Regions from separate parts of the Xenorhabdus entomophaga genome, predicted to be linked through region 1. Evidence: predicted binding sites of a transcription regulator. Region 1 holds the regulator's gene; the other holds the start of a gene.
The links. The regulator Fur, encoded in region 1, represses iron uptake genes when iron is present. The targets are predictions, from matches to a motif close to ATAATAATGAGAACNACTATCAA.
Positions count from the first base shown of each region.

Region 1 (11,942 bases):
GGCTATTGAGTCATGTTTATTTGTATCTTCTATATTGACTATATTGTTTTTGCTGTCTTTTTCCGGACTGATTAGTCATAAAGATAACAATGAATATAGAGATAGGAAAAAAATCGTTTTCCCCCAAGGTATAGTGATTGTTGCTAGTTTACTTTGTTTTTTAATGGGAATTATTGAAGGATCTGTAATTGATTGGAGTGGTGTGTTTCTAGTCAATGAGCGCAATGTTGATATATCATTCAGTGGATTCGGTTATGCTGCTTTTGCTGCTGCGATGACAATGGGAAGATTTATGGGGGATTTAATTATATCAAAAATAGGGAGAGGGATAGTATTTTTCTTTGGTACATTAAGTATTTGCATTGGGTTTCTTATTGTTGTTAGTGTAGAAACTCTTAACCTGTCTATGGTTGGTTTTTTCTTTATTGGGTTGGGTTCATCAAATATTGTTCCAATATTATGTTCTATATCAGGAACCCAAAATATAATGCTTCCCAGCCATGCTGTTGCTTCTATTGTAACATTCGGATATTTTGGAATTATGATTGGACCTGCTTTAATAGGATTTATTGCGTACAATTTTGATTTGGAAATAGCGTTTTATATATTATCTATTGGTGCATTAATTATGCTATTAAATACAAAGTTAATTAAAATACATTAATTTAATTAAAAATTCACCTACTATAAGAATTAAGGAATGTTATTATGAATTTTCCCCAATGGCCTTGTTTTTCAGAAAAAACATTTAAAGATATTCAAGCACCACTTTTATCTGGTCAGGTTAATTATTGGACCGGAAAGAAAGGTATGGAATTTGAAAATAAATTTGCCAATTGGATTGGTGCAGAAATGGCTATTTCCTGTAATTCAGGTACTTCCGCCGTTAATATTGCAGTTGGTGCATTAAATATTGGCCCGGGAGATGAAGTGATAGTCCCTTCCTACACCTTTATTGCCACCTCTTTTGCGGTTTTACAATGTGGGGCTATTCCTATTTTTTGTGATACGACTGAAGAGCACACCATTGATCCTAACAAAATTGAGACACTGATTACGTCCCGTACCAAAGCGATTATTGTTGTCCACCTTTATGGGGTGGTATGCGATATGGATCCAATTATGGCTATTGCACGCAAACATAATCTTAAGGTGATAGAAGATAGCGCTCAATGCTTAGGTGGAAAATATAAAGGACAATCGGTTGGAACAATTGGTGATCTTGGAACCTTTAGTTTTTGCCAAGCAAAACATTTTACGACGGGTGGAGAAGGGGGCATGGTTGTCACCAATAATACGGAGATTGGTTGGGAATGCCGAGCCTATCGAGATCATGGTTTTGATGTGAGAAGAAAGTTTGACCTTCTCGCTTTGGAAGAAGTTTCATGGCATGTACATAATCGCATTGGTTACAACTATCGAATGACTGAAATTCAGTCGATCATTGGGATTAATGAATTGGAGAGATTCGATGATTGGAACATGAAAAATCGTCAGCAATATGCCAAGATTTACGATAAAAAATTTGCCAATATTGATTTAATCGACAGTTTACCGTTGAATTCCCAAGATAGATGCAATGCTTACTGGTTATATCCGATAGTTTTTGATTTGAACAAATTGGATTGTACGGCTGAGGTCATTTTAAGTGACTTGAAAAAGATAGGCGTCCCTGCATTTAAGATCCAATGGCCGGAAGCCTATGGGGAAAAAGTATTCAGAGAATTGCGTGGCTTTGGCTCAACGAATTTCCCTTTCCATTCGACAGAATACACCTCACCAGAATCAGTTAATTACCGTGATGTGGTGTGTGAAACAGCACGTTCTTTATTACCTAGAACAATCAGTCTGTATTTGCATCCTAGCTGGGATGAAAAACATATTGTTTATTGTGCAGATCAATTGATTGCGGTATTGAACAATCATCGAATTGGTTGATTTTATAGCGGGAAGCATTTGGGCTTCCCGCTTTTACACCTTAACTTTACCCATTCCTCCATTTCCCACGAACAAAGTATTGTTTCTCGGTTCAGCTTAATAGATTATAGGGGGTTATGTTGAAGCGCTTTTTGCATTGAGGAAAAAACAATGAGTGAGGCAGATGCCCGCCCGACAAACTTTATTCGTCAGATTATTGACGAAGATCTGGCAACGGGGAAACACACATCCGTACATACCCGCTTTCCGCCTGAACCTAACGGTTATCTGCATATTGGTCATGCCAAGTCGATATGCCTGAATTTCGGCATCGCTCAAGACTATCAGGGACAGTGCAACCTACGTTTTGACGATACAAACCCAGTTAAGGAAGACATCGAGTACGTTGAGTCAATCAAAACTGACGTACAATGGTTGGGTTTCCAGTGGAGTGGCAATATTCGCTATTCTTCTGACTATTTCGATACGCTTTATCAATACGCCATTGAGTTAATCAACAAAGGATTGGCGTATGTGGATGAATTGAGCGCTGAAGAAATCCGTGAATATCGCGGCACTCTGAAAGAACCGGGTAAAAACAGTCCTTACCGTGATCGCAGCGTGGAAGAAAACCTCGCTTTGTTTGAAAAGATGCGTGCCGGTGAATTTGCTGAAGGTAAGGCGTGTCTGCGTGCCAAAATTGATATGGCATCTCCGTTTATCGTTATGCGTGATCCGGTTATCTACCGCATTAAGTTCGCAGAACATCATCAGTCAGGCAATAAATGGTGCATCTATCCGATGTACGATTTCACACACTGCATTTCCGATGCGCTGGAAGGGATCACCCATTCCATCTGTACACTGGAATTTCAGGATAACCGTCGTTTATATGACTGGGTATTGGATAACATTACGATTGATTGCCACCCACGTCAGTACGAGTTTTCTCGCCTGAATCTGGAATATGCGGTGATGTCAAAGCGTAAACTGAATCAGTTGGTGGCAGAAAACATCGTTGATGGTTGGAATGACCCACGTATGCCAACTATCTCTGGTTTACGTCGTCGTGGTTATACTGCGGCTTCTATTCGTGAATTCTGCCGCCGCATTGGTGTGACTAAACAGGATAACAACGTTGAAATGGCAGCCCTGGAATCTTGCATTCGTGATGATCTGAATGAAAATGCACCGCGCGCCATGGCAGTTCTTGATCCGGTAAAATTGGTGATTGAGAACATGCCGGAAGGCGAAGTCATTCTGACCATGCCTAATCATCCGAACAAGCCAGAAATGGGCAGCCGTGAAGTGCCGTTCAGTCGTGAGCTGTACATTGATCGCGCGGATTTCCGTGAAGAAGCTAACCGTCAATATAAGCGTTTGGTTCTGGGTAAAGAAGTACGTCTGCGTAATGCGTATGTGATTAAAGCTGAACATGTTGAAAAAGATGCGGAAGGCAATATCACGACAATTTATTGCCAATACGATGAACAAACCTTGAATAAAGATCCGGCTGATGGCCGCAAAGTTAAGGGTGTTATTCATTGGGTAAGTGCTGCACACGGCGTACCAGCAGAATTTTACCTGTATGACCGTCTGTTCAGTGTGGCAAACCCCGGCGCGGAAGATGATTTTCTGTCTACTATCAACCCAGAATCATTGGTGGTTCGTAAAGGGTTTGTAGAGCCAGGGTTGGTAAATGCACTGCCAGAAAAAACGTATCAGTTTGAGCGTGAAGGTTATTTCTGTGCTGATAGCAGCCTCTCAAGTGCTGAACATCTGGTATTTAACCGCACGGTTGGCTTGCGTGATACTTGGGCAAAAATCTCACAGGAATAATGTGAGTCAGGTTGCCTAATCCACACCCTAAAAAAGCGTGATTATTTTCACGCTTCAATTTACTGATAAAGCGCTGGTTTTTTAGCCGGCGCTTTGTAATTCTGACAGTGCAACCTGTGGCACTTTAGGCTTAACGAGATGCAGTAATCAAATCGATAGAAAGTTTGGGAAGATAATAGGCGAGGTATTTTGAGAGCAGCTCTCTTCCCATTGGGGTGAAATGCAACGGAGTTGAGGCATTAGCCAAGGCTGAATTTGTATTCGTGGTATCATAAATCGGCATGTTGTCATTGGCCTCCCATCGGGTCCACTTATGGTAAACGCGTTCAGAAAGCATTGGTAGCAAGGGCAACAAGGCATTGTCGTTCAAATTAGGATCGACGGTCAGCCTGGAAAGCCATTCGTCGTAAGGGACTAAACATTCAAATCTCCTATAAGACTTAAAGAATAACCATGCCAAATGAAATTATTTACATTAAAATAATAACTAAGAGTAATTAATTTTATAATGGACTCAGCAAGTTCCGAATACAAGTCTCTTGTATGTTTTGTCATCTGTTTTTTGTAACATACATCAAAGAATTTTCTTTTTGGGATGTATTTCAAAGAATTTTCTTTTTGATAGTTCAAACCAGAAAAAATATGTTGTCGCGTCAACTTCCACAGAGAAAATAGATTTCGAGTTAAAACTCAAAAGTGATTATCGTCATACCCGCTGCTGTGGTTCGCTGAAAGTGCAGATAAAAGTATTGTAATGAAAATTGATTCCTTCAATTGTGATTAAAAAATTGCCTTATAGTCCCATATTATATAGGGTTATTGGCTAGCAAAATCTGTACACTATTTGCCCAGAGAAAAAAATAAGAAATTCGGACGAGGTAGTTTATGAAAACCATAAAATTACGTACCTTGGCAGCACTCATCACGGCAGTTGGATTTATAGGTAACACCCATGCGGAAATGACATCACAACAGATCGTAGATTCATTGAGCCAGCTAAAAGTCAATTTCAAAGTCATTGATAATCAGGCTGGCTCGCATGGCACAAACTGCGCGATTATAGGCGCAGATTCGGCTGCCTGTAATCGCGTTAATATCACCTTGAGCAATGGTAATCAGGCAATCGATTCTTCTGATTGGGCGATCTATTTTCATAGTATTCGCCAAGTTCTGAAACTGGATAATGAGCAATACAAAACCACCCATATAACGGGTGACTTATATAAATTGGAGCCAACCGAGAAATTCACAGGTATTAAGGCTAATGAAAAGATCGTGCTGCCGATTATTGGGGAATACTGGCAGATCTACAGCACGGATTTTATGCCACGTTGGTATGCAACCTCCGGCGATGCTACGCCTAAGGTGTTGGTGAATACCGATACTGAAAACATCAGTGAGTTTTTATCTGATCTGGAAGGTGAACAATGGAAGCGCACTGTAACGGATAACAATATCCTGATGACAGCGGAGAATCGTTTCACAAAAAATCAGCAGGTAGCAAAAATCAGTGAGGATAAACTGCGCGGGCAGATAATTCCGACTCCGAGGGAGCTTTCCATTCATTCACAGGATGTCGATTTATCCCGTGGAGTGAAATTAGAGCTGGGAGGGTTGAGCGGCGAATCTATTAAGGTCATCAGAGAGCGTTTTAAAGCACAGAACATTGACTTAACAGATAGCGGCTATCGGATAGCGACGCAAATCAATGCGGATCAGTTTACAAGGTCATGGCGGGTAAAAGGCGCCTATTCGTTGGCAATTACGACCAAAGGAGCACAGATTGTCGCGTTTGATCAATCAGGTGTATTTTACGGCCTGCAATCACTGTTTTCCTTACTTCCTGCCAACGGTACGCCGAAGATTGCTACATTGACAGCAAAAGATGCACCAAGATTTGAATATCGTGGTGTGTTCCTTGATGTTGGGCGTAACTTTCATAGCAAAGAAGCGGTTTTGCGTCTGCTCGATCAAATGTCCAGCTATAAGTTGAATAAGTTCCACTTCCATTTGAGTGATGACGAAGGCTGGCGTTTGGAAATTCCCGGTTTACCGGAGTTGACAGAGGTTGGCAGTCAGCGTTGCCATGACCTGAGTGAAACTCAGTGCCTGTTGCCGCAATTGGGGTCAGGGCCGAATAACAACAACATGGGGAGCGGCTATTTCAGCCGTCAGGATTATCTTGATATTCTGAATTATGCCAAAGCCCGCCAGATAGAAGTAATCCCAGAAATTGATATTCCCGCTCATGCCCGTGCCGCTGTTGTATCAATGGAAGCACGCTATAAAAAACTTATGGCACAAGGCAAAGAGCAGGAGGCCAATGAATATCGCTTACTTGATCCGACAGATACCTCAAATACAACATCCGTACAGTTCTATGATCGTCGGAGTTATCTGAACCCATGTATGGATTCTTCCAAACGATTTATCGATAAAGTGATTAGTGAAGTTGCCGCCATGCACAAAGAAGCCGGGCAACCGTTGAATACATGGCATTTTGGCGGGGATGAGGCGAAAAATATTCGTTTGGGCGCCGGATATCAGGATCAAGACGGGCCAATTGTGCCGGGCAAGGGGATTATCAACAAAAAAATCGAAGATAAGCCGTGGGCTAAATCTCAGGTTTGCCAGAAGATGATAGCGCAGGGTGTAATCAACGATGTTGATGAGCTTGCCAGTTATTTTGCTATTGAAGTAAGTAAAATCGTCAACTCTCACGGCATTGACACGATGCAGGCATGGCAGGATGGCCTGAAACATGCCAAGTCAGCAAAAGACTTTGCCACTAAACATGTTGCGGTCAATTTCTGGGATACCCTTTATTGGGGAGGTTATGACACCGTAAATGATTGGGCGAATAAAGGTTATCGAGTCATCGTTTCCAGCCCTGATTATGTCTACATTGATATGCCGTATGAAGTGCATCCGAAAGAGCGGGGCTACTATTGGGCGACTCGGTTTAATGATGAGGCGAAAATTTTCAGCTTTGCCCCAAATAACATGCCACAGAATGCGGAAACTTCGGTAGATCGCGATGGCAACCGTTTTAATACCCATAGCAGTAAACGTTGGCCGGGCGCCTATGGTATGTCAGGGCTATCATGGAGTGAAACCGTGCGTACTGATGAACAGATGGAATATATGATTTACCCGCGCTTATTACCGCTGGCGGAACGTGCATGGCATCAGGCGGATTGGGAATTGAATTATCAGCAGGGTAGAGAATATAAAGGTGGAATAACCCATTATGTTGATACGGATGTGCTCAATCGTGATTGGGAACGTTTTGCCAACCTGATGGGGCAGCATGAGCTGACCAAACTGGATAAACTCAACATTGCTTATCGTCTGCCGGTTCCGGGAGGAAGAATTGTTGCCGGGGTATTTGAAGCTAATGTTGCATTGCCGGGTGTTGTTATCCAATATTCACTGGATGATGGAAGAACATGGCAGATTTACGATGACAGACAGCGGCCTTACGTCAGCAATAATGTGAAAATCCGTTCTGTCAGTAGCGATGGAAAACGTTTTAGCCGGATAGACGAAGTTAAATTGTAACGCTTAAATCTAACGCCTGAAGCAATCTGCCGATTAGCTCACGCTAATCGGCAGTAGTTTATTCAGATTAAGCCAGACACGAGAAGCGAACGACGTTAATCACTTCTTTATTGTGCTTGCTTATTATGTTTTTTCATCATGCAGCAAACTATCTTTGCGACAATCACCAACAGCGCAGTGACCATATAAGTAGAGGCTATGGTTTGAAAGTTTAATGCCATAGCGTTCAGCGATGTCTTTCTGGCGTTCTTCAATCGATTCGTCACTGAATTCAATGACTTTACCGCAGTCGAGACAAATTAGATGGTCATGGTGGTGTTGCTGAGTGAGTTCAAAAACAGATTTACCGCCTTCAAAATTGTGGCGTGTGACAATGCCGGCATCATCGAACTGGTTCAACACGCGATAGACAGTGGCGAGGCCAATCTCTTCACCGATATCAATCAGTTTTTTGTAGAGATCCTCCGCACTGACATGATGGCATTCTGGGTCCTGTAGCACTTCCAGAATTTTCAAGCGCGGAAGTGTTACTTTAAGTCCAGCATTTTTCAATGCTTTATTGTTGTCGGTCATGCGGATTCAGTCCTGTAACTTGAGTTAAGTGAACTTATGATACTTAGGGGTATCGTGGGGAATCATGATTCTGTTTCACGTTGTTGATTATAGGCATGGATATTCAAAATGAAAACCATGCCAGACCTGATATCATGACACATTATGCAAGTGTGTGAAAGGAAGCTAACGCCCTTATGCATCCAGAATTTCAGACAGGCTCATTTCAGCCTTAATTTTTTGTACCCAGGCCTCAACGCGCTCATCAGTCAATTCTGGTTGGCGGTCTTCATCAATAGCCAGACCAATGAAGTGGTTATCATCAGCCATACCTTTAGAGGCTTCAAAGTGATACCCTTCGGTTGGCCAGTGACCTACAATAATAGCGCCATGAGGTTCAATAATATCGCGGATGGTACCCATAGCATCACAGAAATACTCTGCATAATCTTCCTGATCACCACAACCGAATAGAGCGACCAGTTTCCCTTCGAAGTTAATCTCTTCCAAAGTCGGGAAAAAATCATCCCAGTCGCATTGAGCTTCGCCGTAATACCAAGTTGGGATGCCAAGCAGCAGAATATCGAAGGCTTCAATGTCTTCTTTGCTGCTTTTGGCAATATCGTGGACTTCAGCAACATCAGCACCGCCCAATTTTTCTTGGATCATTTTGGCGATGTTCTCTGTGTTGCCTGTATCGCTGCCGAAGAATATACCTATTATTGCCATAAAATGGGTTAACCTCTTGTTTTATTGTGTATCTAAGCTATACACATCACGCTGAAATCAGCAGGAAAAATGTCAGTTTTAATAAAGTGAAAAGCGTTATTTTGACCAAACATTCATGACAAATCTGTCAGATTTGTGTGGTGATGCCGCTTTATTGTTGTTGAATAAAAGCCGTTAATCGGCAAGGTGATTTTTTTCTGCCAGTTGGGCTAACAGCATCTGTTCAATCAGTTCACTACGGCTGATATTACGCTGTTTTGCCAGATGATTTAGTGCATCGACTGCCTCTTCGTTGAGTTTTAATTCCACTCGACGCAGTCCTTTGACTTTATCTCGTCGCAACTGGTTGCGTTTATTAATCCTAAGCTGTTCATCTCTGGACAGTGGGTTTGTTTTAGGTCGCCCTGGCCTGCGTTCATCTGCGAACAAATCCAGTGTGGTGCGATCAGTTTGTTCTTTTGCCATAAATTCAATTAATAAAGGGCGTGTACCAATAATATAGCGGGCAATAATACCTTAGCTGAGCGCGTGTCGCTACTGGTTGATGGGGGAGATTGTCGGAATAGGCCTTTAGGATGTAAGCGTCTTTCGTATCATGTAGGTCAGAAAAGCAAGATTTTCAGCCCCATTAAAATCTGATTCCATTCCTTTTTTTCCTATCGCGCCATCAACAGTGGTCATTAACCAGAACGCGGCTTGCTCTGCATTAATTTGTTTGCCGATTTCCCCACTTTCAATACCCTTGCGAATTAATGAGGCCAGGCGCTCCCTGACTTTCTTGTCATTTTCGATAAATATCTTATGAATAGCGGGATTGCGGCTGGCTTCAGCGATAATTTCAATGCCAAGACGTGCATAGCCGGGTTCATTGGAAAGATGGTGCAGAGCGGTCATTATTTTTTCTATCGTGGCAACACTTGAATCTTCATTCTCACAGGAAGAGAGAATTTCGTCATAATCATGGCTGTCCTCTTCTGCAATAGCTTCAATAATGGCGTTTTTGGTTGGGTAATAGTGAAACAGATTTCCGGGACTCATACCTGCTGCTTTGCAGATTTCTGCCGTTGATGTTGCATGAAACCCTTTTTCTATAAAACAGGCGATGGCGGCATCAAGAATATGTTTACGTTTTGCCCGCTGTTTTTCTGTCTGTTTTTTCACTTTAACTTCCTTCAAAACTCTGGATATAAAATCATCTGCTAGCGATAATCAAGATCGTCTTTCGTTACTGACGATAATTTTTTCAGATATGGAATGATAAAGTTTTTAAAGTCATCCATATAGCTATAAACCACGGGCACGAACAGCAAACTTAGCAACGTTGAGCTGATTAATCCGCCAATCACAGCAATTGCCATCGGCGCTCGGAAGCTGGCATCAGCACCACTGGTAATGACGAGCGGGATCATCCCTGCAATCATGGCAATTGTTGTCATGACAATTGGCCTGACACGCTCTCTGCCCGCCTGAATAATCGCTTCATTGCGTGACATACCAGAGCGCGCTCTTTCGAGAATAAACTCAACCAGCAAAATAGAGTTTTTGGTGACAATTCCCATCAGCATTAATATGCCGATAATTACTGGCATATCAATCGCGGCATTATAGAGAAGCAGGGCGATGATAGCACCACCAATGGCGAAGGGGAGGGCAATTAAAATCGTCAGCGGTTGCAAAAAGTCTTTGAACAGAACAATCAGAATGGCCAGTACCATCAAAATACTCAACAGCATAGTGGTGGAAAAACGGTCAAACATTTCATTCATGTATTCCACATCGCCATACACAATCCTTTTCACTTCGAGTGGCAGATTTTTTAATGATGGCAACTCATTGATTTGATCTAATGCCGTTCCAATGGCAATGCCATTAAGATCGGCTTCAATGACTGCCTTACGCTGTCTGGAAATGCGCTCTATTTTGTCAGGGCCAGAAGCAAAAGAGATATCCGCGACAGATTTGACCGGCACATTCGTACCAGAAGTACTGTTCACATAAAGATCATTCAAGACGGTCAAATTATCCCGTTTTTCTTTGGATAATAAGACGCGAACCGGAATTTGCCGGTCTGGTAAGTTAAATTTGGATACATTGGCATTAATCTCACCAATGGTTGCTGTTTTGATTACAGAACCAAGAGCGTCGGTAGTCACGCCTGCTCTGGCAGCTTCGGCAATATTCGGCGTGATGATAATTTCCCGTCTTGGCAGCGGTTGTAAGGCCTGAATATTTTTCAAGCCATTCAATTGCATCATCTCGCGGCGTAACTGATCTACAGTTTGCGATAGAATCTGGGGATCTTCACTCGCCAGAACAATCGAAACATCACGATTACCTTCACTATTACCAAAATTATATCGAATATCTGGAATCTCACCCAAAACAGGTGCCAGTGATTGCTCAAACTCTTTTTGTGACAACTTACGTTCATTGATGGGGACGAGGTTGATAAGAATATTACTTTTATTTTGGCTGATAGTACCGGATGAATCCTCAACACCGGCAACAGAAAAGACATCGATAATTTCAGGACGATCCTGCAACTTTTTGATAATGTTCTGCAAAACAGCATCACTTTGTTCTGCTTGTGTTCCCGGTGGTGTTTCGACCTCTATCTTAGCGATACTGACATCCGATTTAGGCAAGAAACCGGATGGCAATAGATCAACCAGCCCCAATGAACCCAAAAGAAAGATGAAAGCAAGCACTAAAGCGGTTTTGCGAAATTTTAATGTCTTATCCAGAATGGAAACATATTTTTTAATCCATTCGGGGGTATCCTCTTTATCCGCTTTGATATGTTTCTTTGGTAATAACAAATAAGCTGACATCAGGGGCGTGACCAATCTGGCAACCAACAATGAAGATAATACGGCGGCAGATACGGTAATACCAAACGGAACAAAATATTTACCAACAAAGCCGCCAACAAAACTGACGGGCAGAAAAACGGCGACAATCGTGATAGTAATGGCGATAATGGCAAAACCAATGGCATTTGAAGCCTTGATAGCGGCAATATACGGCCTTTCCCCTCGTTCAATATATTTTTCGATATTCTCTATTTCAACTATCGCATCGTCCACCAAAATACCGATAACCAATGTTAATGCCAGCAATGTAATACTGTTTAACGTGTAATCAAATAGAAGCAGAATAATAAACGTTGGCAGTATCGATAATGGCAAAGCCACTGCCGCAATTAAAGTCGCCCGCCAGCTTTTCAGGAAGAAAAATACCACAATGACGGTTAGTATCGCCCCTTCGATAAGGGTCTGCATAGTCAGGTTATAACCTGACACAGTATATTTTACGTTTGATGTGACTAGCTTAACATTGATATT
Region 1 is NZ_JBBMXH010000003.1:64,508-76,449, forward strand. It holds gene AAC854_RS01210 (MFS transporter) at 1-664, shown strand, start outside; gene AAC854_RS01215 (DegT/DnrJ/EryC1/StrS family aminotransferase) at 709-1,938, shown strand; gene glnS (glutamine--tRNA ligase) at 2,089-3,756, shown strand; gene AAC854_RS01225 (hypothetical protein) at 3,887-4,039, opposite strand; gene AAC854_RS01230 (beta-N-acetylhexosaminidase) at 4,642-7,317, shown strand; gene fur (ferric iron uptake transcriptional regulator) at 7,441-7,890, opposite strand; gene fldA (flavodoxin FldA) at 8,065-8,598, opposite strand; gene ybfE (LexA regulated protein) at 8,773-9,063, opposite strand; gene AAC854_RS01250 (TetR/AcrR family transcriptional regulator) at 9,169-9,759, opposite strand; gene AAC854_RS01255 (efflux RND transporter permease subunit) at 9,798-11,942, opposite strand, start outside.

Region 2 (11,942 bases), on a different contig from region 1:
ATCACCAGAAGCAATTTTGCGTAAAATACGCCGCATGATCTTCCCGGAACGCGTTTTGGGGAGAGAATCCGTCCAATGAAGAATATCGGGTGTTGCAATCGGGCCTATTTCTTTACGAACCCAATTTCTGACTTCGGTATACAGTTCTGGAGAAGGTTCTTCACCATGAATTAGCGTGACATAAGCGTAAATAGCTTGTCCTTTGATATGGTGAGGAATACCAACAACGGCCGCTTCAGCGATTTTGGGATATGCAACCAACGCTGATTCAATTTCTGCGGTTCCCAAACGATGACCTGAAATATTCAGAACATCATCGACACGGCCTGTGATCCAGTAATAGCCATCTTCATCACGTCGGGCACCATCGCCACTAAAATACATTCCCTTAAAGGTGGAAAAATAGGTTTGTTCGAAACGTTCATGATCGCCGAATAAAGTACGTGCTTGTGCAGGCCAGGAGTCCGTGATAACGAGATTGCCTTCATTTTCTCCTTCTAAGATTTCCCCTGAATTATCGACCAATGCCGGGCTGATGCCGAAAAAAGGCAGGGTAGCAGAGCCTGCTTTGAGATCGGTCGCGCCGGGTAATGGCGTAATCATGAATCCACCGGTTTCAGTTTGCCACCATGTGTCCACGATAGGGCACTTACTATTGCCTATCTTTTGGTAATACCATTCCCATGCTTCCGGGTTAATTGGTTCACCAACAGAACCCATGATACGTAATGATGTACGTTTGGTACCTTCTATGGCTTTATCACCTTCGGCCATCAACGCCCGGATAGCGGTTGGAGCAGTATAAATAATATTAACCTGATGCTTATCAACGATCTGGCAGAGTCGATTAACATCGGGATAGTTGGGAACCCCTTCAAACATCAAGGTAGTGGCACCGCAGGACAATGGGCCATAGAGCAGATAGCTATGCCCTGTTACCCATCCTACATCGGCTGTGCACCAATAAATTTCTCCGGGACGATAATCAAACGTGTATTTGAAAGTCAGAGAAGCATAGACCAGATAACCGCCGGTTGTGTGTAGAACACCTTTGGGCTTACCTGTTGAACCAGAGGTATAAAGGATGAATAACGGATCTTCAGCATTCATCTCTTCAGCAGGACAATCTGAACTGATATTTTCGATAAGCTCATGCCACCATAAATCACGGCCGTCATGCCAGTTGCTGGTATTTCCTGTGCGTCTGAAGACGACCACATTAGTGACACTCGTCACAGCAGGATTGCTCAGAGCCTCATCGACATTTTTCTTCAACGGAATAGTACGGCCAGCCCTCAAACCTTCATCTGCGGTAATAACAAGCTTGGCATTAGAATCGATAACTCTGCCTGAAATTGCATCCGGAGAAAAGCCACCAAAAATCACAGAGTGGATTGCCCCTATACGGGCACAAGCCAGCATTGCAACAGCGGCTTCTGGCACCATAGGCATATAGATGGCAACAACATCGCCTTTTTTGACGCCCAGTTTTTTCAACACATTGGAGAACTGGCAGACATCATGATGTAATTCGCGGTACGTAACGTGTCGGGATTCTGCTGGATTATCTCCTTCCCATATAATAGCGGTTTGATCGCCACGCTCTTCCAGATGGCGATCAAGACAGTTGGCACTTAAATTCAGTGTTCCATCTTCAAACCAGCGGATATTGATATGCCCTGGGTCGAAAGACGTGTTTTTGACCTTAGTGTAGGGCCTTATCCAATCCACTATTTTACCTTTTTCACCCCAAAACCCTTCAGGGTCTTGTAGCGACCATTGGTAGTCTTGTCGATATTGTTGTTTGCTTATCAGGGCCGTATCTGCAATATCAGCAGGAATAAGATGCTTGATTATTTGAGTCATATTTTTATCTCCTTGCAATTGTTAATACTATGTCAAAACAACGTTAACTAAAGTGCAAGGAGAATTTTTGTTTCTTTTTTGCGCGGAAGATCACGCAATAAAGAGAATGAATTTCATGGAATGATCATTTAGTGCAGTGTCATTGGGTGAAATTAAGTAAGGCTGTCAGTGATATCTGTAGTTAAAAATTTCATTAAGTCGATTGTGTTTAGATTTTCAGTTTAATTCTGGTATGAAACGCGAGCCTATAGAAGGAAACCATAGTGAATACATGGAATTGATAATCATTTTCATTATTGTTCAATTCACTATAATAATCATCCTGTCTACAAAGTGTGAGTTTTATATATTTTAAATAACTGGAGATATGACATGAGCTATTCACTGCCTTCTCTGCCTTACTCTTATGATGCGCTCGAGCCTCATTTCGATAAACAAACGATGGAAATTCATCATACCAAGCACCATCAGACTTATGTCACTAACACGAATACAGCTCTGGAGGCTTTCCCTGAATTAAGCGGGCTGGATATTGACGACCTAGTCCAGCATCTTGATAAAGTGCCTGCTGATAAGCGTACTTTTGTTCGCAATAATGCAGGTGGGCACTCAAACCACAGCTTGTTCTGGAAAGGCTTAAAACTGGGTACTGAATTGTCTGGTGTTTTGAAAGCGGCTATTGAGCGCGACTTTGGAAGTATCGACAGCTTCAAAGAAAAATTTGAACAAGCGGCAGCCACGCGTTTTGGTTCTGGCTGGGCATGGTTGGTGTTGAAAGAAGACGGCAAACTGGCTGTTGTTTCAACGGCCAATCAGGATAGCCCGCTGATGGGTGAAGAGATCGCAGGTGCTTCTGGTTACCCGATTGCGGGTTTGGATGTGTGGGAGCACGCTTATTATCTGAAGTATCAGAACCGTCGTCCTGATTACATTAAAGCGTTCTGGCATGTCGTTAACTGGGATGAGGCTGCAAGGCGTTACGAAGAAAAAATTAAATAAGTGCTAAAAGATCCCTCTCTTGATAATGCTGGTCACTACAGTGATCAGCATTTTTATTATTCATAATTTTTCTTTATTATTTGGTATCCTTTCTGCTTCACGATTAAAGGCACAATGCAATAATGAAAAAGAACGCTGTCATGATAGCAACAACCCTTATAATATCCTCTCTCATGGCCGGATGCTCACAGCCAAAGAGTAGTGCTGAACGCAATGCCAAGCATTTCGTTTATGCTTCTAACGACGATTTTGATCCTAATTTCCGTACTAAAATATACGATAGCATCCAGCTTTCTGTACCTTATTTTGAACAGTTCTGGCAACTAGGTAAAAAGGACAGGGAAGCAGGAATGACACTGGAAGATGCGCAGAAACGTGTAAGTTACTTCAACAGTGATGAGTTTCTGAATTCTATTCATAGAAAATCATGGTTTGCAGGCAAGGCTTACAACGAGACCGCTTCACCAAAATGGCTCAAGGCCATGTCCGAAGCCATATCTGCCACTTATACAGACGGTTACGAAGGTCGGAATTAACGCTCTGGGGGGAAAACTCCCTCCATCGTGAATTGAAGTGAGGCTTGCCGCGTTCATTCGCTCAGGGTAATATTTATACTCGTCTATTGGGGAGGGATAGAAATGTATCACCTACAGGTATATAGAGGCAAAATAACATCCTCCGAAAAATGGGGTTCCAGTGCAATTAACAAGCTACTGGTAAATGGCCGTTTACAGCTTACTTCTCTAGGTCTGGAAGGTGATGAACAGGCAGAAACCCGTTTTCATGGCGGGCCTGATCGCGCGCTTTGTCATTATCCTCTGGAACATTATCTCTTTTGGAAAAGGCAATTTCCTGAATTAACGGAATTATTCTCACCACCATTGTCTGGTGAAAACTTATCTACGGAAGGCATGACGGAAGAGAATGTTTATATCGGGGATATATTCCAGTGGGGAGAAGCCTTGATTCAGGTCACACAGCCCCGCGCTCCTTGTTATAAACTCAATCATCTTACTGGAATTAATAACTTTTCTGCCATTATGCAAGACAGTGGGTATTGTGGTTGGCTATATCGTGTTATTTCTTCTGGTTTTGTCAGTGCGAGTGAACCGATAAGATTGCTGAGCCACAATAGTGATATTTCTGTTAAAGAAGCCATCTCCATTGCTTTCCATAGTCCATTTGATGAAGAAGAGTATCAACGTCTAATGAGAGCTGCGGGGTTATCCGCAAGTTGGAGCCTGAAGATGCAGCAACGGATATTGTATGGAAAAATTGAAGATTTTAATCGTCGCTTATTTGGGAAATGAATTTTTTCAATTAATGGCCCTATGAGAATCAGTTCTAGCAAAAAGCCAAAAGCGATCTATCGATCACCTTTGGCGATGAATAACATGATTACGGATGAGCAATAAGCCCTACTGCTTCATAAACTTTATCCAGAGTTGCCTGAGCACGAGCCTGAGCCTTAGCTGCCCCTTCTGCCATGATTTGGTTAAGCAATGCTTCATCATTACGGAAATGATGGAAACGCTCTTGTAAGCCAGTTAGCATTTCACATACGGCATCAGCAACCGCTCCTTTTAAATGGCCATACATTTTGCCTTCAAACTCAGCTTCCAATTCAGGGATAGTTTTGCCTGTTACGCCAGCAAGGATATCCAGCAAGTTAGAAACACCAGGTTTATTTTCCAGATCATAACGTACACAGGGTGGCTCTTCAGAATCTGTAACGGCACGTTTGATTTTCTTGGCGACAGATTTTGGATCTTCAAGCAGTGCAATGAAGTTACCGTTGTTATCATCCGATTTCGACATTTTCTTGCCCGGATCTTGCAATGCCATCACGCGAGCGCCCTCTTTTGGAATGAATGGCTCTGGGACAGTGAAGATATCACCATATAAAGCGTTAAAACGCAGTGCCAAATCACGGGTCAACTCAAGATGCTGTTTCTGGTCAATGCCCACAGGGATCTGATTGGCCTGATAAAGCAAAATATCAGCAGCCATCAGAACAGGATAATCAAACAGGCCCGCATTAATGTTTTCTGAATGGCGGGCAGATTTATCCTTAAACTGAGTCATACGGCTGAGTTCACCGAAATAGGCGTAGCAGTTCAGTACCCAGCTCAATTGAGTGTGTTGTGGAACATGTGACTGAACAAAAATGGTGCTTTTCTTTGGATCGATACCACAAGCAAGGTAAAGCGCCAGCGTATCCAAGGTGCGTTTTTTCAGTTCATCGGGATCTTGGCGCACGGTAATGGCATGCTGGTTAACGATGCAGTAGATGCAATCATATTCATCCTGCATTTTTACCCACTGACGCAATGCCCCCATATAGTTACCGATGGTCAATTCACCGGAAGGTTGTGCACCGCTGAATACAATAGGTTTTTGGGAGTTCGATTTCATTACAGTGGGTTCATTCATTTTATTAAGCTTCCTGTCTTTTCTGAGTGGATAATAGTTTCAAAGTGGATAGTCCAATCGTTGGAAGTAGATCCGGAAAATGGTCCAATACATGATTTGGCTGGCTTAATGCTATAGATTCTCCGTAGTTATATCCATAGGTCAACCCAACGCAAGGACAGCCTGCTGCTTGTGCTGCCAAAATATCATTACGGGAATCACCCACAAAAAGCAATTCTTCTTTATGTAGGCCAAACATACCCATTGTTAGATACAGCGGTGCAGGATGTGGTTTCTTCTCTTTAACATCATCACCGCCTAACACCAATGAAAAGTATTCACTGATACCCAATGATTCCAGCAATGGGGCAATAAAAGGAGTGGGCTTATTAGTGACAATCGCCATCGGCAAATTGTGTTTTGCCAGTTCTGCCAATGTCTCTTTTACATGAGGAAACAGTTGGCTGCCTGTGGTGACGCTGGTTTTATAAAACGCATCAAATAGCTTGCGGGTTTCTTGGTGCAATTCAGGGGAAGGTTCAACACCCGCCCATTTTAATGCGCGTTCAACCATGACATCCGCCCCGTTGCCTATCCAAATAGCAACTCGCTCTTTGCCCGCAGCGGGCAAGCCCTTGGCAATCAGGGCTTGATCCAACGCATCTGCCAGACCGCTGGCACTGTCCACCAGTGTGCCATCCAGATCAAATGCAATGGCACGAATTCCTTCTACAACGTTATTTGTCATGACGCTACCTTTGATAATTCGCAACGCATCTCATCAATAACGGTTTTATAATCCGGCTGGCTGAAAATAGCAGAGCCAGCAACGAACATATCAGCACCAGCCTGCGCAGCCGTGGCAATATTATTAGGCTTAATGCCACCATCAACTTCAAGACGGATATCGTACCCGCTATCATCAATGATTTTGCGTACTTGACGTAGTTTGTTCAGTGTCTCAGGGATGAAAGACTGACCGCCGAAACCTGGGTTAACAGACATCAGGAGAATCACATCCAGTTTATCCAACACATAATCAAGGTATCTGAGAGGCGTAGCAGGATTGAAAACCAAGCCAGCTTTACAGCCATGCTCCTTGATGAGTTGTAGGGTGCGATCGATATGTTCGCTCGCTTCAGGATGGAAGGTGATATAAGTAGCACCCGCCTTGGCAAAATCAGGGATAATGCGATCAACCGGCTTTACCATCAGGTGAACATCAATTGGTGCGGTGATACCATAATCGCGTAGCGCCTGACAGACCATTGGGCCAATAGTCAAATTTGGCACGTAATGGTTATCCATGACATCAAAGTGCACAACATCAGCGCCTGCTTCCAAAACCTTAGCGGTATCTTCACCTAATCGGGCAAAATCTGCGGATAGAATGGATGGGGCGATCAGAAAGTCTTTCTTCATTATTATCTTCTCCAATTCATTGTTTTATCCCTGTTATTTTAGGGACAGGAAACCTCACTTATTTCTGGCAGTATAATGCCAAAAGCTCATCAACTTTACTTCTGGCAAGAATATTTCTACTGATTGTCCGGCGGGCTTTAACAATGTAAAGGGAAGCCTGATGATACCAATCTCGAGTCATTGGCGTGTCGTGATTGGAAATGAGTACCGGAATGCCTTGTTGAGACGAGAGATAATAGGCGATGCGTGCCAGATTTTCCTGATCAAGAAGGTTAAAGCTATTTGTATGGTAGGCTGTAAAATTAGCCGTAGCCGAAAGTGGCGCATACGGGGGATCACAATAAATCACCGAACCTTTTGGCGCGTTGTTTAGTGCGACTTCGTAATGTTGGCAGATAAAAGTCGCCTTCTGGGACTTTTCGGCAAACCAGTAAAGCTCATTTTCAGGAAAATATGGTTTTTTATAGCGCCCGAAAGGAACGTTAAACTCACCCCGTGAGTTATACCGGCAAAGGCCGTTATAGCAGTGTCGGTTGAGGTAAAGAAACAACATACTGCGGCGAAAGGGATCTTTGCTTTTGTTGAACTCTTCTCTCAGGCGATAGAAGTTTTCGGAGGTGTTGAATTCCGATGAAAATAATGGACGGGCATGATTAATAAACTCATCCGCACGAGATTTTACGGTGTCGTACAGATTGATCAGATCACTATTGATATCTGACAAACTGTAAGAATCATAATCGGTATTCAGGAATACCGAGCCTGCGCCAACAAATGGCTCAATCAAGCAATCGCCCTCTGGCAGATGACGTTTAATATCATCCACCAAGGGGTATTTTCCACCGGCCCATTTTAAGAAAGCGCGTTTTTTTTTCATGCCGTCAAATTAGTTATTCAATAATTTCAGAGCCGCCGATTGTACTCTGTTTAGGACAGCATATCAGCGCCTAATCAAAATAGTTTTATCTTTTCAGATCTTGCTGAACCTGTTGTAGTTTTCTGACCCACGGTTTTTTAGCCTGAACTTCCGCAGGGAGTGAGGAAATGGCGATTTTAGCATCAGAAACCGAACCGTAGTTACCATGAATCAAGATAAACCATGCCTTACCGTCACGTTTGGTTTCATAAACCTTGTAATTATTAAGGTTATGTTTTTTCGCGAAAGCAATCAAGGTATCGGAGCGGCTCGCGCTGCTCAGTTGGAGAGTGAATCGGTTTGCCGGGGCTTTTAGTAAGTCACCACCTGCACTTTTTGTATTGACGTGATTATTGTGGGTAGCCTGATTATTGCCCGTAATAGGTTTAGTCGCTGCCTTAGACTGGCTTTCCTCTCTTCCCTTATTTTCTATTTTAGGAGGAGTCATTTTCTCCATTTTTTTCTGTTCAACAGGCGGAGTAGCGGTTGGTTTGACCTGTGGTGGCGTCAGGTTTTTTTGTACTGAGTTATTAATGTTGCTTTGCTGCTGATTCAAAGCATCAGTGATGTCACCGGGCAATTCTATACGCTGGTTGTAGCCACCCGTTCCGGTTGCTGGAGCAAGATCTTTACTTGGAGTACTACTCACTGGCGGTGGGCTGATTTCACGAGGGCCATTGATTGAGGATTCATTGGCTGAGGGGACTTTATCTTCAGGCTGTTCACTACCTTGAGTGTCAGGGGAAAGTGAAGAAGACCCAGAAAGATTGATACTCTTTTCAGTTGCATCTGAAGATTGCTGCTTTTCATGTTCAGTGGGTGATTTTAATGCAGAACTGATAGCAATAATAAGAAGCAAAAGTACCAGAATACCAACACCAATCATCATTTGCTGACGGGATACAGCCAGTTTGGGTTGATTAGATTGTTTTCTGGATCGCTGAGGGCTGCGATCAGACGTATCAGGCTTAAATTCGTTTTCTGTTTGTTGTTTGTTTTCTGATTTTAATTCGTCCATATGCCCTCCCGACAGAGATAATACTGCCAATTGTTATTTAAGAGGTTTGGCAGTCTGACCTAACTAAAACCGATAAAGTTCTGTCTGATAATGTAACTATCTTATAGCATAACAGCTAGAGGATGATTCATCATTCAGCTTTTATTCTCAGAGAGAATTTTGCCCCATCCCGATATTCCCTTCATCTTCCAATTTGCTGCTTTGACAGTGACTTTCACTCACTGCTGAGCTGCAAATTGAAATTTATGGATAAAATCGTGGAATTAGCTGGTGGATGGCTGACATAGGCGAATGGCATTCAGTATCACTTCCTGCCCAATATCAGAGCGAAGTTTCGTCTCCCCAATAGCAGTGGGTAGTACGAGATGTAGTTTTCCAGCGGAGACTTTTTTATCACGCATCATGTGAGGAAGGTAGGCATCAGGAGACATTTCGGCAGGGCCGCTGATCGGTAATTTTGCCCGTTCAAGCAAACGGATAATGCGCTGGGTCTCTTGTTTTGAGAATGTGCCGACAAGTTCAGATGCCCGTGCTGCCATCACCATGCCGGCAGCAACCGCCTGACCATGTAGCCAGACGCCATAACCCATTTCAGCTTCAATCGCATGTCCAAAGGTATGGCCGAGGTTTAACAGCGCCCGCATTCCATTGCGCTCTTGTTCATCTGCCGCTACGACTAACGCTTTGAGTTCACAGCAGCGACGAATGCAATAAGCCATTGATTGATTATCGAGAGCCAATAATTTCTCAATATTATCTTCAAGCCAACGAAAGAATTCGCCATCCAGAACGACGCCGTATTTAATGACTTCACCCAGACCTGAATACAACTCTTGGGCGGGCAGTGTTTTCAAACAATTGAGATCGATAACAACAGATACAGGCTGGTAAAAAGTCCCTATCATGTTTTTGCCGAGGGGGTGGTTGACTCCTGTTTTTCCACCGACAGAGGAGTCAACCTGAGAAAGTAGCGTGGTGGGTATTTGGATAAAACGAGCGCCGCGTTGATAGCTGGCTGCGGCAAATCCCGTCATATCACCGATTACACCACCACCGAGAGCGATAAGCGTTGTGTCACGACCATGATTATTTTCCAGCAGGGCGGAAAAGATGTCATTAAGCACAAAAAGTGATTTGTACTGCTCACCGTCAGGCAAGATAACTTCATTTACCCGAAGATCCATTCTCTGCAATGTGGATTTCACCTGTTCAAGATACAGGGGAGCAAGCGTTTCATTAGTCACTATCATGACTTGCTGGCCGGCTTGCAGGGGCTTGAACGCCTCATTGTCAGAAAATAGCCCTTCGGCTATGGTAATTGGGTAGCTTCTTTCACCTAACGTAACAGTCACTTGTTCCATATCAGCTTTTGCCTTATCGCTTGCCGCCGTGCGGACTCGCTATAATCAGTTTTTTTCCAGTAATTCAATGATTTGGTTAGCGACGACTTTGGCGCTTTGCTCATCCGTACGAATAGTCACGTCAGCAATTTCCTCGTAAAGAGGATTGCGCTCATCAGCCAAATTTTCTAAAACTTCTCGTGCTGGTGCATCAACCTGAAGTAAAGGGCGTTTTTTATCGCGCTGGGTACGAGCTAACTGTTTTTCGATGGTTGTTTCTAAATAGACGACCACACCACGGGCAGACAGGCGATTGCGGGTTTCTTTTGATTTAACGGAACCCCCTCCGGTAGCCAATACGATGCCTTGTTTTTCAGTCAGTTCGTTAATTATTTTTTCTTCGCGGTCGCGGAAGCCTTCTTCGCCTTCCACATCAAATACCCAGCCCACGTCAGCTCCGGTACGTCGCTCAATTTCTTGATCAGAGTCGTAAAACTCCATATTGAGTTGCTGAGCTAACTGACGACCAATAGTGCTTTTGCCGGCACCCATAGGCCCAACCAGAAAGATATTGCGTTTCTCTGCCATGTTTTTGGTATTACTAAGACTATTTGTTAATGATAACCCGCCCCGCCAATCAGATTAGCCGCGGGACCTAAACTGAAACCTCATGAGTGATAATGTGAGATCAGATAGGAAAATTATCTCAGCACATCAACCTGTATTGCAACTATATAAATCTGGCACGAGTCTCTGTTATCTGGCTCATGCTTTGCGGGTTGATTGAGAGTCTAGTATATATAGACCCTGGCTTGTGATGTTAGACCTGCTCACTCAATTAGTTAATCCTTGTATGCTAAATTACTCTCAGCGTCAAATCCATAAACAGGTCATACCAAGAAAAATGGCCGGCTAACTGACAAAAAAAGCACAATTACTTTTATTAATCATTTGATTTAAAATGAATATTTTTTATTTGGTTAAATATCGCTCAGTTGAGGTGTAATAAAAATTACGAGTTCTCTTCGGCTGTGTTGTTCTCCTTTTTGGTTAAATAATGAACCTAGTAGAGGAATTTCTGATAAGTAGGGGACTTTTTGCAGGTTTGCGCCTTTTTTCTGTTGAAAAATCCCGCCCAGAATCAAGGTTTCCCCGTCTCTGACCGTAACTTGAGTCATAATTTCTTGTTTATCAATGGCCAGATTTTCATTTCCTCCCTGATTTATGGGAAAGCCGGGCGCATTCTGGCTGATTTTCAATGCCAGTCGAATTTTCCCCTGCCTTAAAATATGTGGGGTAACTTCCATGCCTAATACCGCTTCTTTGAATTGAATCGTTGTTTTTCCCTTATGTTGAACAACATAAGGAATGTCTGAACCTTGTTTGATACTGGCGGGCTGTTGATGTGAGGCGGTCAGCCGCGGGCTGGCAATGATATCGAGCTGGTTTTCTTGTTCCAGTGCGCTCAGCTCCATTTCCAACAGGCTTGAGTGGATGCGGGCAGTATTCAGTACTAATCGATGGCGCTGAATACCTGCGGGTTGGTGTAGATTCAAGCGATTTAGACCCATTGAGCGATTCAGTGGATCTGCGATCATACCCCAATGAATGCCAAGTTCATGCAGAGCTTCCCTGCTGCTGGTAACAATATGAGCAGTAATCTGTACTTGCTGTTTTGGGGTATCGACTTCTTTCAGCCAATTTTTGATACGGGTAATAGCATCAAACTTATCTTCTAATATCAAACTATTGGTTAAAGGATCGTGTTCAACCTTCCCCCATTTTGTCAGCAGGGCCGGAAGATTTTTCTGTAATTGTTCTGCAATCTGCCCTGCATCGGCATATTGTAGGGCTATTGCTTGATATTCTATCTCCTGTTCTTGTTCATTATGTTCGACCAAAGAAAAATCAGTATCATCCTCCTTTGGGGTTATGGGGGGCAAGAATGGGTTTCTCACTGACATTTCGA
Region 2 is NZ_JBBMXH010000092.1:4,983-16,924, reverse strand. It holds gene acs (acetate--CoA ligase) at 1-1,866, opposite strand, end outside; gene sodA (superoxide dismutase [Mn]) at 2,239-2,865, shown strand; gene AAC854_RS16930 (Exc2 family lipoprotein) at 2,988-3,401, shown strand; gene yiiM (6-hydroxyaminopurine reductase) at 3,504-4,175, shown strand; gene trpS (tryptophan--tRNA ligase) at 4,264-5,298, opposite strand; gene AAC854_RS16915 (phosphoglycolate phosphatase) at 5,303-6,025, opposite strand; gene rpe (ribulose-phosphate 3-epimerase) at 6,022-6,699, opposite strand; gene dam (adenine-specific DNA-methyltransferase) at 6,758-7,576, opposite strand; gene AAC854_RS16900 (SPOR domain-containing protein) at 7,662-8,633, opposite strand; gene aroB (3-dehydroquinate synthase) at 8,897-9,994, opposite strand; gene aroK (shikimate kinase AroK) at 10,040-10,561, opposite strand; gene AAC854_RS16885 (secretin N-terminal domain-containing protein) at 10,954-11,942, opposite strand, start outside.
Region 2: sodA (superoxide dismutase [Mn]) is a predicted target of Fur. The motif match lies at 2,144-2,166, and genes of this name have one in related genera.